2 regions of the Caldalkalibacillus horti genome follow, and region 1 is predicted to be linked to the other one. Evidence: predicted binding sites of a transcription regulator. Region 1 holds the regulator's gene; the other holds the start of a gene.
What was found. Region 1 encodes CtsR, which represses protease genes until heat stress. Its sites were predicted from a motif close to ATGGTCAATAAAGGTCAAACA; they were not measured.
Positions count from the first base shown of each region.

Region 2: clpP (ATP-dependent Clp endopeptidase proteolytic subunit ClpP) is a predicted target of CtsR. The motif match lies at 4,779-4,799, and genes of this name have one in related genera.

Region 1 covers NZ_JAUSTY010000007.1:803-8,567, forward strand. The annotation lists gene J2S11_RS09390 (stalk domain-containing protein) at 1-1,100, shown strand, start outside; gene J2S11_RS09395 (MgtC/SapB family protein) at 1,532-2,254, shown strand; gene J2S11_RS09400 (TVP38/TMEM64 family protein) at 2,366-3,022, shown strand; gene J2S11_RS09405 (CtsR family transcriptional regulator) at 3,291-3,752, shown strand; gene J2S11_RS09410 (protein-arginine kinase activator protein McsA) at 3,859-4,374, shown strand; gene J2S11_RS09415 (protein-arginine kinase McsB) at 4,389-5,498, shown strand; gene clpC (ATP-dependent protease ATP-binding subunit ClpC) at 5,495-7,765, shown strand, end outside.
Region 2 covers NZ_JAUSTY010000019.1:6,358-14,122, reverse strand. The annotation lists gene rpoN (RNA polymerase factor sigma-54) at 1-95, opposite strand, end outside; tRNA gene J2S11_RS17740 (tRNA-Arg) at 381-459, shown strand; gene J2S11_RS17735 (hypothetical protein) at 777-956, opposite strand; gene J2S11_RS17730 (M23 family metallopeptidase) at 1,273-2,406, shown strand; gene J2S11_RS17725 (bactofilin family protein) at 2,521-2,910, shown strand; gene J2S11_RS17720 (phospho-sugar mutase) at 3,019-4,764, opposite strand; gene clpP (ATP-dependent Clp endopeptidase proteolytic subunit ClpP) at 4,911-5,504, shown strand; gene J2S11_RS17710 (copper amine oxidase N-terminal domain-containing protein) at 5,967-6,770, shown strand; gene hisIE (bifunctional phosphoribosyl-AMP cyclohydrolase/phosphoribosyl-ATP diphosphatase HisIE) at 7,109-7,765, opposite strand, start outside.

The DNA.
Region 1 (7,765 bases):
TTGTTCCATTTAGAAAGCTGGCTGAGTCATTAGGTGTGCAGGTCACATGGAATCAAGCCAACCAGACAATCAAGGCAGTAGGATTTGATCGGGAGGTTGTGCTTACCATTAATCGCCAAGCCGCTCAAGTAGATGGTCAACCGTATGCTCTTGGTGTGGCGCCTTTTGTAGATAAGGGTCATACTTTAATTCCATTAAGGTTCTTCTCCGAAGTGTTTGGAGCCGATGTTAACTGGAACCAGCAGCAAAAAGTGATTCGTATCACATCACCAAAAACAAATATGTATACTTTTGCTTTCTATGGATTAGGTTCTTTTTCTCAGCGTCAGTATATCCCGAATTTTGATGGAATCGGTTATACATGGTCAAGAATCAATCAGCAAGGAGAGTGGACAATTTCAGCGGCTAATGGAAATGAATATAATTGGCCACAGGATCATCCAGATGCTACTACTCAGGACTTAATTGTCTCAGGGCAACAAGGCGGAGGTGAAGCATTTCTGATGGTGGCAGCCTTTGAATCTAGAGGTGAGGTTAGTGCTGTTTTACTAGATCAAGGTAAAAGAAATACAGCGTTACAGCAGATGCTAGATAAGGTGCAAGAGGAGAATATGGATGGAATCCTCATTGATTTTGAAGGGATTCGCAGCACAGAGGAGCATCAAGCTTTGAAGAAAGCTTTTACACGCTTCATACAGGATCTGACACAGCAAGCTAAGCAGCATGGACTGAAGATAGGAGTAGCACTTCCTCCACCAAACAATCATTTTAACGGCTATGAGTATGAGCTCATTGGTGAGGCTGCTGATTTTATTTTCTTAATGGCGTATGATTACAATCCTCGTGGAGCGGGGATCAATCATCAATTACCTGAACCGATGCTATTGGTGAACCAAGGTATAGAACAAACACTTGAGACTATTCCAGCATCCAAGATTGTACTAGGTATAAATGCTATTTATGAAACACCGGAAACGACGGTAGACAAAATTGGATTAGCGAAGAGACATGGTTTAAAAGGTATGGGTCTGTGGATTCTAAGAGGTGTAAACGTTGATTATATGAATCAAATGGGCAAAAGTATCTATCTTGAGAAGTAATGTTAATGAGAAGAAACAGTTGATGTAGTAACACCATAAAATGGGATAAATTGTATAATAATTTGACGGAATAAAAAAAACATGATATGAATAAGATAGACTTCATAGCCTTTGTGCACAGGAGAGGGTTGGGTAAGCGATACCTAACCTTCTTCTTTATATATTTCTTCATTATTATTCCCCGATAAATGTTTCAACCATTGGAGATTATGACCTTCTCACTTCTAGTAAGGACTCTCTTTTCATAAGAGACAGAGAGTAAAATGAAAATTGTACAGAACTTTTTTCATTTTAGGATTTATTTAGCTTCATTAGATATGATTGCTCTTATTAGAATTTCTTTATTTTAACTATTCAATAAGTTTACCTGGAACAGGATTACTAACAAGGCAAGCAAAGCAGCAAGCTTTTGACCGAGGGAGGATGCATAGATGGAATGGCTTCAAGATGCTTGGCAAGCGTTTACAGGAACACATTATTATGAGATTACTATACGGCTACTACTAGCCACTTTTTTAGGTGGACTTGTGGGGATTGAACGAGAGCAGAATAATCATCCGGCAGGTTTTAGGACTCATATTTTAGTTTGTGTCGGTTCAACTCTGATCATGTTAATTTCAATGTATGGCTTCGAGGAATTTATTTATAATAATCCGCAGATAAATACGATTCAAGATCCAGCTCGTTTAGCTGCTCAAGTGGTAAGTGGGATTGGTTTTCTTGGTGCGGGAACGATTTTGGTTCATGGTGGTACGATTAGAGGATTAACAACGGCGGCTTCCTTATGGGTTGTTGCAGGGATAGGGCTAGCGCTTGGAACAGGATTTTATTATGGGGCTGCTTTAGCCACTGTTCTTGTATTAGTTAGCCTTGTCGTTTTAAATAAAATAGAGGAAGCCTTTATTCGTAAAGGCAAGTCACAACTCATTCAAATTACGGTTAAAGACTCTCCAGGAAAGCTCGGAGAAATCGCCACGAAAATTGGTGACCGGAAGATAAGTATAAGGCGTTTGAGTATTGAAGAGGGGAAAGAGCAGGAAGGTTATGTGAAGCTCACAGTAGACGTTAGGCTACCAAACAAAGCGATTTTATTTCAAATTGTTGATGAGCTTCGGCAGATAGATGGTATTACAGATGTGTCTATAGGGAAGTAATTTTAAAGTCTCCTGAGGGAGGCTTTATTTCTTTCAAGAAGTTGAAAGTATGATAAAATAAGCTTAGTCCCTGAGAACAGGGAGGAATGAGACTAGAAAGAGGATAAACCTATGGACTGGAAAAAATGGCTTATTTCCTTATTGCTTTTAATTGTTATTGGAAGCGTTATATTATTCGGTGGGATAGATCTGCTGTTTTCTAATGATATTGAACTTTTTTATGAAAAGATACATGGTGGTATTTTCTTCGTTTTATTACTTACCTTAAGCTTGATGATTGTACAAAACCTATTGACTGTCTTTCCTGTAGTGATCTTAGTGCTACTTAATCAGTGGCTGTTTGACTTTTGGTTAGGCTTTTTTTGGTCTTGGGCAGGAACGGTGATCGGTTCGATTATTGTGTTTATGTTTTCGAAAAATTGGTTCAACTCACTGATCAAGAATAAGCGGATTCAAGAGTTATTTACAAGGATTAGAAGACATGGGATCATGGCCGTTTTTATCGCACGGTTAATTCCTATTTTTCCTTCAAACTTAATTAATATTGCTTCAGGGCTTAGTGGAATTGGATTAAGAGAATTTTTTATTGGAACTATTTTTGGAAATATGATATTTGTTTTTATTCTATCCTTGATTGGAACAGGGTTTGTGGAAGAAAATAATCAGCAATTTCTTTACTGGGGCTTAGTGCTAGTCGTGCTCATGGCTTGGGGAGCGTATGTCTATTGGAAGAAGGGCTTTAAACGTAAGGAGCAGGCACAGGAATAGAATTTGGTTAAAAAGCTAAAGAAAACGTATAAAAGATGACGTTTGACCTCAGACTAATACAGGGTACGAAGAATTCGTCAGCTTTTTTAGTTCTAATACTTGCCAAAAAAAATAAATGAGAGTATAATCTACTTAAAGTCAAAGATAGTCAAAGTCAAATAAGCAGTAGACTAACCTACAAAACAACAAGACTTACCTACTATTTGCATGGTTCCATGGTTCATCAAGGTCATCAGCAAGCTTGTGTAAGTTAAAGTGGGGGGTTGTGATGAGAAATATTTCAGATATTATTGAATATCATCTCAAACAGAATTTAGAAAAAAGCCAAAAGGGGTATATTGAAATACAGAGAAGTGAATTAGCGGATCAGTTTCAATGTGTACCATCCCAAATTAATTATGTCATCAATACCCGTTTCACTGTCGAGAAAGGCTATTTAGTGGAAAGTAAACGTGGTGGTGGTGGCTTTATTCGCATACGTAAGGTTCAACTGATTCAGAATCAAGATCTGCTTCAAACGATTCTTGAATTGATTGGGGATCATATTAGTCAGGCCACAGCGGAGGATATGCTTGATCGTCTGTTTGATTCACGCATTATCTCAGAGCGTGAGAATAGACTAATGAAGGCAGTGATTCATCGCAATGTGCTATCCTTTCAGGTTCAGGTGCGTGATCAGCTAAGAGCGAAAATGATGCAGGCGATGCTGGTATCTCTCCTTTATAAATAGTAAAGGATAGATGAAGACGACAGTTTTATCAATAAGTAGCCATTTTATTTTATGGATGAATTTATATTATGGATAAGAATGGATTGAGATAGGAGGGGATCAAGGTATGCTTTGTCAGGAATGTCAGGAAAGACAAGCAACGTTGCATTTCACTAAGATTGTTAACGGACAGAAAACAGAGTTTCACATTTGTGAAGTGTGTGCCAAGGAGAAGGGTGATGCCTTACCTGGGATGAATAACAGTTTTTCTATTCATAATCTGCTATCTGGTTTACTAAGCTTTGACACAGCTGGTACGGTGAATCAAAGCCCTACTCAAAAGCTTCAATGTCCAACCTGTGGCCTTACGTTTAGCCAATTTTCAAGAAGTGGTCGCTTTGGCTGTGCCGATTGCTATAAGGAGTTTGGTGATCGCCTGGAGCCGATGCTGCGCAAGGTTCACAGCGGGAATGTATCCCACTTTGGGAAAATCCCTAAGAGATCTGGTAACCTGATTCAGACAAAAAGAGAGATTCAAGATCTCAAGAAAAAGCTGCAGCAATCCATCACGAATGAAGAGTTTGAGCAGTCAGCTAAACTAAGGGATCAAATCAGAGAACTAGAGCATAAGCTTGAGACATAGAGGAGGTGGAAGGAATGTCATTGGAGAAGTTTATCAATCATGCGGTGAGCGACTGGATGAAGGGAGAGGGACCTGACTCAGATATTGTCATTAGCAGCAGGATACGCTTAGCTCGAAATGAAAACGCCATTCCTTTCCCGCTAGTAGCTACAGAGGAACAGCTAGAGCAGGTCATTGCTGACGTATCTAAAGTGGTTCAGAACGTACAGCAGGATCAATCTGACTATTCAATGGGGTCCTTAGAGTTACTACGTATGGACCAGTTAAAAGGGCTTGAGAAGCGTGTATTAGTTGAAAAGCACCTGATTAGTCCTCATTTGGCAGAGGAGTCCTCTCCAGGAGCTGTTGTATTAAGTGAAAATGAGTCCATAAGTATCATGCTTAATGAAGAGGACCATATTCGCATTCAGTGTTTATTTCCAGGCTTTCAATTAGAACGAGCCTGGGAGCAGGCGAACAGTATAGATGATTGGTTTGAGATTCACTTAGACGTAGCGTTTGATGAAAAGCGTGGTTATCTTACAAGCTGTCCAACAAACGTTGGAACAGGGCTCAGGGCATCTGTGATGATGCACCTTCCCGCGTTAGTGATGACACAGCAAATTAACCGGATGCTTCCGGCTATTAACCAGCTTGGCCTAGTAGTGCGTGGTATTTACGGTGAAGGCAGTGACGCATTGGGGAACATTTTTCAAATTTCAAATCAGATCACATTAGGGCGCTCGGAAAGAGAGATAATTGAGGACCTTGGCAATGTAGCCAAACAGTTGATTGAACAAGAACGCCAAGCGCGTCATTCCTTGTTAGAATCCTCCCGCTTACGGCTAGAGGATCGGATTTATCGCTCTTATGGGATTTTATCGAACGCCCGAACGATAGAGTCTACAGAGGCAACACAGCGTTTATCCGATGTACGTTTAGGTATAGATATGGGCTTAATAAAAGGAACATCAGGAACGATACTTAATGAATTAATTGTTTTAACTCAGCCGGGCTTTTTGCAGCAGTATGCAGGTGAAATGCTCTCTGCTGAACAGCGTGATGAACGCAGAGCGAAGCTGATTCGAGAAAGATTAAGATTAGATGAAGATAAAACAAATGAAGGTGGAGGTGTTGAGAAATGATGTTTGGACGTTTTACAGAGAGAGCTCAGAAGGTTTTAGCTTTGGCACAAGAGGAAGCAATGAGATTAAACCATAATAATATTGGAACAGAGCATATTCTATTAGGACTGATTCGTGAAGGGGAAGGAATCGCAGCGAAGGCTTTACTGGCTCTGAATCTAGACTTAGAAAAAATCCAAACAGAGGTTGAAACGCTAATTGGGAAGGGTGAAGAAGGGAATCAAAATATTCACTATACACCTAGAGCAAAAAAGGTTATTGAGTTGTCTATGGATGAGGCTAGAAAGCTTGGCCATACTTACGTAGGAACAGAGCATATTTTACTAGGCTTGATTCGTGAGGGTGAAGGTGTAGCAGCAAGAGTGCTAAATAATCTAGGAGTTAGTTTGAACAAAGCTAGACAGCAAGTCTTGCAACTGCTAGGTTCGAATGAATCCTCTAATCATAGCAATCAGAGCAGTTCATCAGCGTCTGCGAACACTCCTACTTTAGACAGCTTGGCTCGTGATTTAACAGCAGTAGCTAGAGACGAAGGGCTGGATCCGGTAATTGGTAGAAGTAAAGAGATTGAGAGAGTGATCCAGGTTCTCAGTCGTCGTACGAAAAACAATCCTGTGCTAATTGGTGAGCCAGGTGTTGGTAAGACAGCTATTGCAGAGGGCTTAGCTCAGAGTATTGTAAACAATGAGATTCCTGAAACGTTAAGAGATAAGCGAGTCATGACTCTTGATATGGGAACTGTCGTCGCGGGGACTAAATATCGTGGTGAATTTGAGGATCGCTTGAAGAAGATCATGGACGAAATCCGCCAAGCGGGGAACATCATCCTGTTCATTGATGAGCTTCATACCTTGATTGGAGCAGGTGGAGCTGAAGGAGCGATTGACGCTTCAAACATCTTAAAACCAGCGTTAGCTCGTGGCGAATTACAATGTATCGGGGCAACAACGTTAGATGAGTATCGCAAATATATTGAAAAAGATGCGGCGCTAGAAAGGCGCTTCCAGCCAATCACCGTTGATCAGCCATCTACAGAAGAAGCGATCTTGATCCTCCAAGGACTGCGTGATCGTTATGAAGCTCATCACCGTGTGAAGATTACAGATGAAGCAATTGAGCAAGCGGTGAAGCTGTCAGATCGGTATATTACGGATCGCTTCCTTCCAGATAAAGCGATTGACTTGATTGATGAAGCGGCCTCCAAGGTGCGTTTGAAATCCTACACGGCTCCACCGAATTTGAAAGAAATGGAGCAGAAGCTAGAAACGATTAAGAAGGAAAAGGATGCGGCTGTCCAAAGTCAGGAGTTTGAAAAGGCAGCTTCCTTAAGAGATACAGAGCAAAAGCTACGCGAAGAGCTTGAGCAAACGAAAAATGAATGGAAAGAGAAGCAAGGACAGACAGATTCCGAGGTGAATGGTGAAGATATCGCTCAAATCGTTGGAAGCTGGACAGGAGTTCCGGTAAGTAAGCTAGAAGAGGAAGAAACAGAGCGACTGCTGAAAATGGAAGGGATTCTGCATAAGCGTGTCATTGGTCAGGAGGAAGCTGTTAAGGCGGTTTCTAGAGCGATACGTAGAGCTAGAGCAGGTTTGAAGGACCCTAAACGACCAATCGGCTCCTTCATCTTCCTAGGGCCAACGGGAGTAGGTAAAACAGAGCTTGCTAGGGCTGTTGCAGAGAGCTTGTTTGGTGATGAGAATGCTACGATCCGCATCGATATGTCCGAGTATATGGAAAAGCATTCTACGTCTAGATTAGTAGGAGCGCCTCCAGGGTATGTAGGCTTTGATGAAGGTGGTCAATTGACGGAAAAAGTTAGACGCAAGCCATATTCCGTTATTCTACTAGATGAGATAGAAAAAGCTCATCCAGATGTGTTTAACATCCTCCTACAAGTACTAGAGGATGGACGTCTAACAGACTCTAAAGGTAGAACGGTCGATTTCAGAAATACTGTTATTATTATGACTTCAAACGTGGGAGCAGAGATGATTAAGAAGGGAACCTCCCTAGGATTCCAAGCGGCTTCCATGGAGCAAACATATAACAACATGAAGGATAAAGTTATGGGTGAGCTGAAGCGTACGTTCCGTCCAGAATTTTTGAATCGTGTGGATGAATTGATCGTGTTCCATTCTCTTGAAGAAGAGCATATCCAAGAAATTGTGAAGCTTATGGCTCAGCAGCTTCAGGATCGCTTAAAAGAGCAGGAAATCGAGTTTAGCTTAACGGATAGTGCCCTAAAGTTTATTGCTAAAGAAGGC
Region 2 (7,765 bases), on a different contig from region 1:
GTAGGGTACTGTAAGATTGTAATCGACTGCCGTAGCTCTGGAGTAATCACAAGCTTCGTTTGAAGTTGCTGAGTCAATTCGAATCCTAGCTGCATGCTTATCCCTCCGTATCACATGTTTTACCGAATAGCATGTTCTTCTCCATAACATGTCTCTACCCAAACATTATTTGTACACTCTCTTTTCTATCCTTCTCTATTCAGTCCTTCTCTTTTCAATCCTTTTCAACCCTTCATCTGTCACTTCTTTCTTTATAGTATATCATTTTTTTATTCCTATGCTTACGTACGAATGAAATTTTTGATCAATTCAGCAATTCATTTATTGCCATTGATTTATACTATAGGAAGCAGTATAATTAGAGTTGCTCTTTTTCTTGTGCACCCGTAGCTCAGCAGGATAGAGCGGTGGTTTCCGGTACCACGTCTGCCGGGGGTTCGAATCCCTCCGGGTGCGCCAGCATACATATCTGCTTCTATTTTCATATTACCTTTAGAGCTGTAACATCTTTTAATGCTGAGCTGTAACGGACATTTTCGACTCTTAGACACCTTTTTTTCCTTGATTTAATTTCTAACGGACATTTCAGACCCTTAGAATGCAAATCCGCAGATTAACTCCATCAATTTGTGCTCTAAGGTGCAAATTTGACCGTTAGAACTTTTAAACATAAAATATACACTTCTAAGGTGCAATTATGACCGTTAGAAAGCTACTCATTAGATTATCTAATCAAATTTGAACATCTTATCTAAAATTAAGCGGCTGACCCAAAGTTAGAATGATAGTGGGGCGGCCTTTTTTATGTCCTTTTCATGAGTACTCCGTCTTGACTTCTTTTCATGAATGAGCTTCTCCTCCTTGATTGATCCTTCTTCCATGAGGATACCCCTCGGCACTTGATTGAACCTCCTCCATGAGGCTACCCCTCGGCACTTGATTAATCCTTCTTCCATGAATGATCCCTCGTCATTTGAATGATCCTCCTTCCATGCAATTAACACTATCCTTTTAGCTAGTCCTCTTTCGATATGCAAAATCCGGAATTTAATAATCCTCCTTACCTTGAGTGATTTTAAAATATTTTTTTGTCGAAATTAGAAGGAATTTTACTCAGGAAGGCGAATTGAATAAAAGTTGCTAACCCAACCAACTACCTTATTGTCTATTTTTTACCTCTAGGATCCTTTAAGATGATATCTTTACGGAAGATCAAGGTAGGAATGCTGTCGAATGGACAGCTACTGAATCATTTGGTTATAGGAGAAAACAATGAGCAAGAACAATAAATGGTGGACCGTTCAAATTATCCCTCACGGAAAAGGGGATATTCAGTCCTACAAAGTGAAAAAATGGCCAATTCTCATATTAATTAGTCTAGTGCTTATCCTTACAATTACAGGGATAGGTTTATCTCTGTTTTTATGGGATACAACAAAAAAACTAGACGCCAGAATGGATCAACAGTATGTAGAAATGGACGGATACATTGATGAAAATCATGAATTAAAGCTGCGATTATCCCATGTCAATGTTGAATTGGATGATCTTCAGAATAATTTACTAGATCTTCAGCGTTATATTGAAGAAGTTCAACAGCTTGAACAGCAAATTAAAGAGCTCGACGATTCTACCTCACTCCTGCAGAACGAAGGCATACAACGCAGTGATGAAGGTCTTTTTGCCGTATCTAGCTTTGATCCCTCTCCACGAGTATTAGGAATTAGTACCTTTACATCACTTGAATTAGATGGCCATTTTGAAGAGCCCCACTCTCATCATTTTGAAGAACACAACTCCACAGAAGAAACAGCTGCCCTTCGAAGAATGGCATCTTCAGACTCCTCACGTTCAAAAGCAGACCAGCGTGAACTTACCTCAGTGTACTCAAGCCAAACATTTGCCGTAACTGAAATAATCCGTGAACAAATCATTGCCCTAAAGGATGAAGCGAAGCACCAGCAGAGTCAACTGACAGATTTAAAAAGTTATATCGAGGAAGAACAGTATAAAGCGTTGTTTATCCCATCCATCCCACCGTCAAATGGGAGGGTTTCCTCCTCCTTTGGCTTTCGTAAGGATCCTTTCCATGGAAGAACTAGAATGCATAGTGGAATTGATTTTGCTGGTAACAGTCGATCACCTATTTATGCTACAGCCCACGGAACGGTGACCTTCGCGGGGAGGAACGGAAACTATGGCAATCAAATTGTTGTCAATCATGGTAACGGATATACCACCTCCTACTCTCATTTATCAGCGATTGATGTAGAGAAGGGGGATAAGGTGGAAAAAGGGGACGAGATTGGCAGGATGGGTAGCACGGGACGCAGTACCGGTGTCCATCTACACTATGAGCTACATAAGGATGGGAAAGCGATTAATCCTGCTGATTATTTAAGATAGCCTAGATTAAACAGAGGTACCAGTGAACAGTGGTGAGCAACTGGCCATCTTACCCGATAAGAAGCTCACCAAATGATTGAATAGAAAAAATAGCCCAGACAGGGGGAAAAGAGATTGTTTTCTAAAAATACTCAGCCTGACCGAATCAATACGGTCATAGGACATGGCACTAAAATGGAAGGAAAACTGGAGTCTACAAGCTCTATTCGCATAGATGGTGAGTTTAAAGGGGATGTCGTTACAGAAGGAACGGTTTTAGTAGGTAAAGATGGTGTGATTTTAGGCAATATTACGGCTGGTAGCTTAACCATAGAAGGGCTTGTCGAAGGAAATATTCAAGTATCCGATGCCATCCAGCTAGTGAAGGGCTGTCAGGTGAAGGGAGATATTACAGCTCAAACGATTGAGATTGAAAAAGGGGCTATATTCAACGGGCATAGCCATATGAACATCTCTAACGCGAAGGATAAGAAAAAGCAAGAAAAGCTCAAAGCAAACGCCTAAATAGGACGAATCAAATGAATTTAAAAATTAAAAACCTCCTACTCTCTTAAAAAGTGCTAAGTGCTACTGAGAGTAATGGAGGTTTTTTATATGCCAATTCTGCTGATACTAAAGCCAATTCTGCTGAAAATCCTTCGAGTATATCTCTACCTTCTGCTGAGCTTCTTCTTCTGTGCCACCTTCAACTCCAATATACAGCTTAAGCTTTGGCTCCGTTCCTGATGGCCGAACACAGATCCAAGATCCGTCCTCTAGAAAATATTTCACTACGTTTGATGCTGGTAGCTGTAGCTTTTCCACTTCCCTCCCTGACGGTGTGAAGCGAGTACCCGTTGAATAATCTTCAATCCATTTTACTGGTACGGCACTAACGTTTTGCGGTGGCTGTTCTCTCAAGCGTTGCATCGTCTCTTTGATCTTAGCTACTCCTTCTAGTCCCTGCATAGTCACAGAAACGAGCTTTTCCTTAAAAAATCCATACTTCGTGTAAATTTGATGCAGAGCATCTAATAAGGTCATTCCCTGCCTATGATAATAAGCTCCCATTTCTGCTACTAATAGAACGGCTTGAATGGCATCCTTATCTCTTGCTTCCGCACCAATTAAGTACCCATAGCTCTCCTCGTAGCCGAACAGAAACTGTTGATCACCAGTCTGCTCAAATTCCCTGATCTTCTCACCTATAAACTTAAAGCCTGTAAGTGTATCTAACGTTTCGACACCAAACGCTTGTCCTAAAACACGACCTAGCTCTGACGTTACAATCGTCTTACATATCATATGCTCCGCTGTTAATGAGCCATCCTTTTGCTTTTGTTCTAATAGATAATGTAGGATTAGGGCTCCCGTTTGATTACCACTTAGTACCTGATAAGTCCCTGTATGATCAGGAACAACGACTCCCATTCGATCTGCGTCAGGATCTGTTCCCATTATCAGATTTGCTCCTGTTTGGTCAGCGTATTGAAGGGCTATTTCAAACGCTTCATGCTCCTCCGGATTAGGCGATTTAACCGTGCTGAAATTCGGATCTGGATTGGCCTGCTCCTCTACAACATGGACATGCTTAAAGCCCACTTGCTTAAGAACCTTCGTTGTGGGACCAAGCGCCGTTCCATGTAGTGGCGTAAACACAATGTGAAAATCGTCCGCCGCTTGTTTAATGACATCTGGTTGCAAGGTAAGAGAAGCAACATAGTCTATATACGCCTGATCTAATTGATCATTAATTGTATGTAAAAGTCCTTTCTGTATAGCCGTTTCCTTGTCCATCACATCTATTGTTAGTTCATTTTCAATTTTATTTATTAGCTGAATGACTTGGTCAGCCGTTTCTAAATTCATCTGCGCTCCATCTGCCCCATAAACCTTATAGCCATTATACTCAGGTGGATTGTGGCTAGCCGTAATGACAATTCCTGCTTGAGCGCTTAGCTGACGAACCGTGTACGAAAGCTGTGGTGTTGGTCTTAGCTCAGGGAAAACATGAGCATGAATCCCTAGTCCATTTAAGGTCAAAGCAGCCTGCTCGGCAAACTCAACAGATTGATGTCGGCAATCATAGGCGATAACTACATGAATGTCTTGATCTACATAGGTTTTCTTTAAGTAGTGACCTAAGCCAAGACTTGCTTTTCTAACCGTATACGTGTTCATTCTATTTGTTCCGGCTCCAAGGATACCTCTTAATCCTCCTGTCCCAAAAGCCAGGTCTGTATAAAAGCGTTCCTCGAGCTCCTTTGAATCATTTTGAATGCTTTCTAGCTCCATCTTCATCTCTTTGGTGAGGCCTTCAAATGATGCCCATTGCTGATAACGCTGCTCATAGCTGTAGGTTTCCATTTTTTTACTCATTCTGCTCTCCTTTTTATTTGACCTTTTTTGACCTTTTGGTGTAAAATACAAACAGAGACAATAATCTCATACCACTCCTAGCATGTTTACTGTACCATGGTAGGCACAGAAATGTCAGGAGGATATCTAAATAAGGAGGTCTAACCATGAATCTAATCCCAACTGTAATTGAGCAAACAAACCGTGGCGAAAGAGCATATGATATTTATTCTCGCCTGTTAAAGGACAGAATTATCTTCTTAGGAACAGCCATTGATGATCAGGTGGCTAATTCCGTTGTCGCTCAGCTTTTGTTCCTAGCATCCGATGATCCTGACAAGGACATTAGCCTATACATTAACAGTCCTGGTGGCTCTATCTCTGCTGGAATGGCGATCTACGATACGATTCAGCATATTAAACCTCAGGTTTCAACAATTTGTATCGGATTAGCTGCTTCTATGGGTGCCTTTCTATTAGCTGCTGGTGAAAAAGGTAAACGCTTTGCTTTGCCAAACGCTGAGGTGATGATTCACCAACCATTAGGTGGTACTCAAGGGCAAGCAACAGATATCGAGATCCACGCTAAGAGAATTCTTAAAATGAGAGAGCACCTCAATCATATTTTAGCTGAACGTACTGGCCAGCCACTTGAAAGAATTGAAAAAGACACCGATCGCGACAACTTTATGTCTGCTACTGAAGCGAAGGAATACGGCTTGGTAGACGATGTGATCGTTGGACAGCCTAAGAAAGACTAACGCTAGGCAGTTTGACTACTATCTTATAAAAGAGTAAAGATTACTCGAAGCATAAGCTCTGTATGAAGCTTACTATATCATAAGTTCGATTATGGCTAATTATTTATGAATAGGCAAGTTGTCATTAGCTTTATAAAACAAGAAGCAGGAAAAAAGTCCTGCTTCTTTTTTATTGCTAAAATTAATCATAGCTTTAACATGGTGTAGAGATCTTTTTTGTTTTGGGCTTTTTCCTATAAGGTTAAGAACTCATCTTCTGTGAGAGTAAATGGAGCATTTTGCTTTTCCATTTATTCATCGCCAAATTAAGTGATGTTTCGAAAAATTTAGGTAAGGGAAGAGAATTTTGAGGAAGGTGTTTTTTTCCTCTATTGCAACTTTTAAGGGAAGGATTCGTCTAAATCTTTAGTGTAGGGACAGAAAGATGGGGTAATGACAAATAAAAACAAAGAGGTGTTTCTGATGAAAAAGTACATTTGGCTTATGTTGCTTTTCTTATTATTTGCAACAGCTTCAGTCGTTTCAGCGGAAAATACTGAACGAACCCTTCATGTAAATGTCGATGGTCAGTTTATTGAAACGGACACTAGTCCTGTCATCAAAGAAGGGAGAATGCTCGTTCCGTTACGGACATTGTCCTCCTTGGGGTTAACATATCAATGGGATAATACTGCAAAAAGAGCAACAATTCAAAATGCAGGCGGTGACATCATACGCGTTACGGCTAGCCAGAGAACGGCTTATAAAAATAATGCGGCGGTAACCCTGGATGTTCCTGCTCAAATTATGAACGGCCGGATTATGGTTCCGGTACGATTTGTCTCGGAGCAGCTTGGTCTTTCGGTACAGTTTGAAAACACTCGTGGCTTGGTATTTGTTAGCTCTCCTAACTACACAGGCCCGAAGGAGGCATTAAACGGGAATGATTTGGTGCAAGCTCGATTAGCTGCTATTTCCCTTCCTTTGCAGTCTAGCTTTAATACATTGAATCCGCATAAAGGGAACGAATTCTCATACCGTTTCGTAAAAGGCGAAGCTCATCGTTATCTGTTTATGGATTCATTAGTTTATACCATGGTCGAAATTCGGGAGGATAAAGCTCACATTCTGTTTCAATACGTAGATGGTGCTCCCAATCGAATTGCTCGTTCGGTTGGGGATATTACGGAGGATAATCGTTTGGATAAGATCGGCCCATTTATCGGCGATCAATCAGTTAGTTTCTTTAAGCAATCCAACAAATACGGTACGGACAACTTACACTAATCCTCAAAACCAGAAGCGTGAATTGTTAGAATCTCCTTTTAACGTTTACTCCGATGTTATCCGAGCTATTCCAACGGAATAAAAAAGAGTAGAGTAAAAAACTGAAATTTTCTAGGCGACCGTAAGGTCGCCTTTACTCATTCCAGCTTCTCCTCTAGCAATCAGTGAGAGAAGCTAAGCGACTTGGTTCTTACTTAGGTCGGACTTCCACCGACTAGCAGTTAATGGCTTACTAGGCAGGCGACAATAATAAAACCCTTTCCAGCATTAAAAGGCATTAAAAGACTGTACCAAAAGGGCTTACTTATATCGTAGAGTTTATAATTTGTATTTATACTTTAATTAAAGCGTTCCTCCAAAACCTTAAGCACATCATCCAGTGGAAGCTTTTGTTCTCTTAGGAGTACGAGAAGATGGTAGAGAAAATCAGCAACCTCCCATTTTAATTCCTCAGGATCACGATTTTTAGCCGCTATAATAATTTCAGCTGCTTCTTCCCCGACTTTCTTTAGGATTTTATCCACGCCTTTTTCAAATAGATAGGTTGTATAAGCACCCTCGGGGCGTTCAGTCTCACGTTCAGCTATCGTCTTTTCCAGTAGATTAAGTATGGCAAAGCGTTCTCCCGATTGACTCATTGTATACGCATTTGAATCAGCCTTCAGCTCATCTCCATCCTTCTCGTCTTCAGTATCCTCCTTGTCCCTTTTCCTATATAGCAGAGATTCAGAAAAACAGCTATAGCTCCCTGTATGACAGGCAGGACCAGCTGGCTTAACAAGAACAACGAGGGCGTCAGCATCACAGTCAAAACGAATATCTACAATTTCCTGAGTATGTCCCGACGTAGCTCCTTTATGCCAAAGCTCCTGTCTTGAACGACTATAAAACCAGGTTTGCTTCGTTTCAATGGATCGTTGTAAGGATTCTTTATTCATATAAGCAAGAGTTAGAACCTCCTTACTCGTCACATCCTGAACGATGGCAGGTACAAG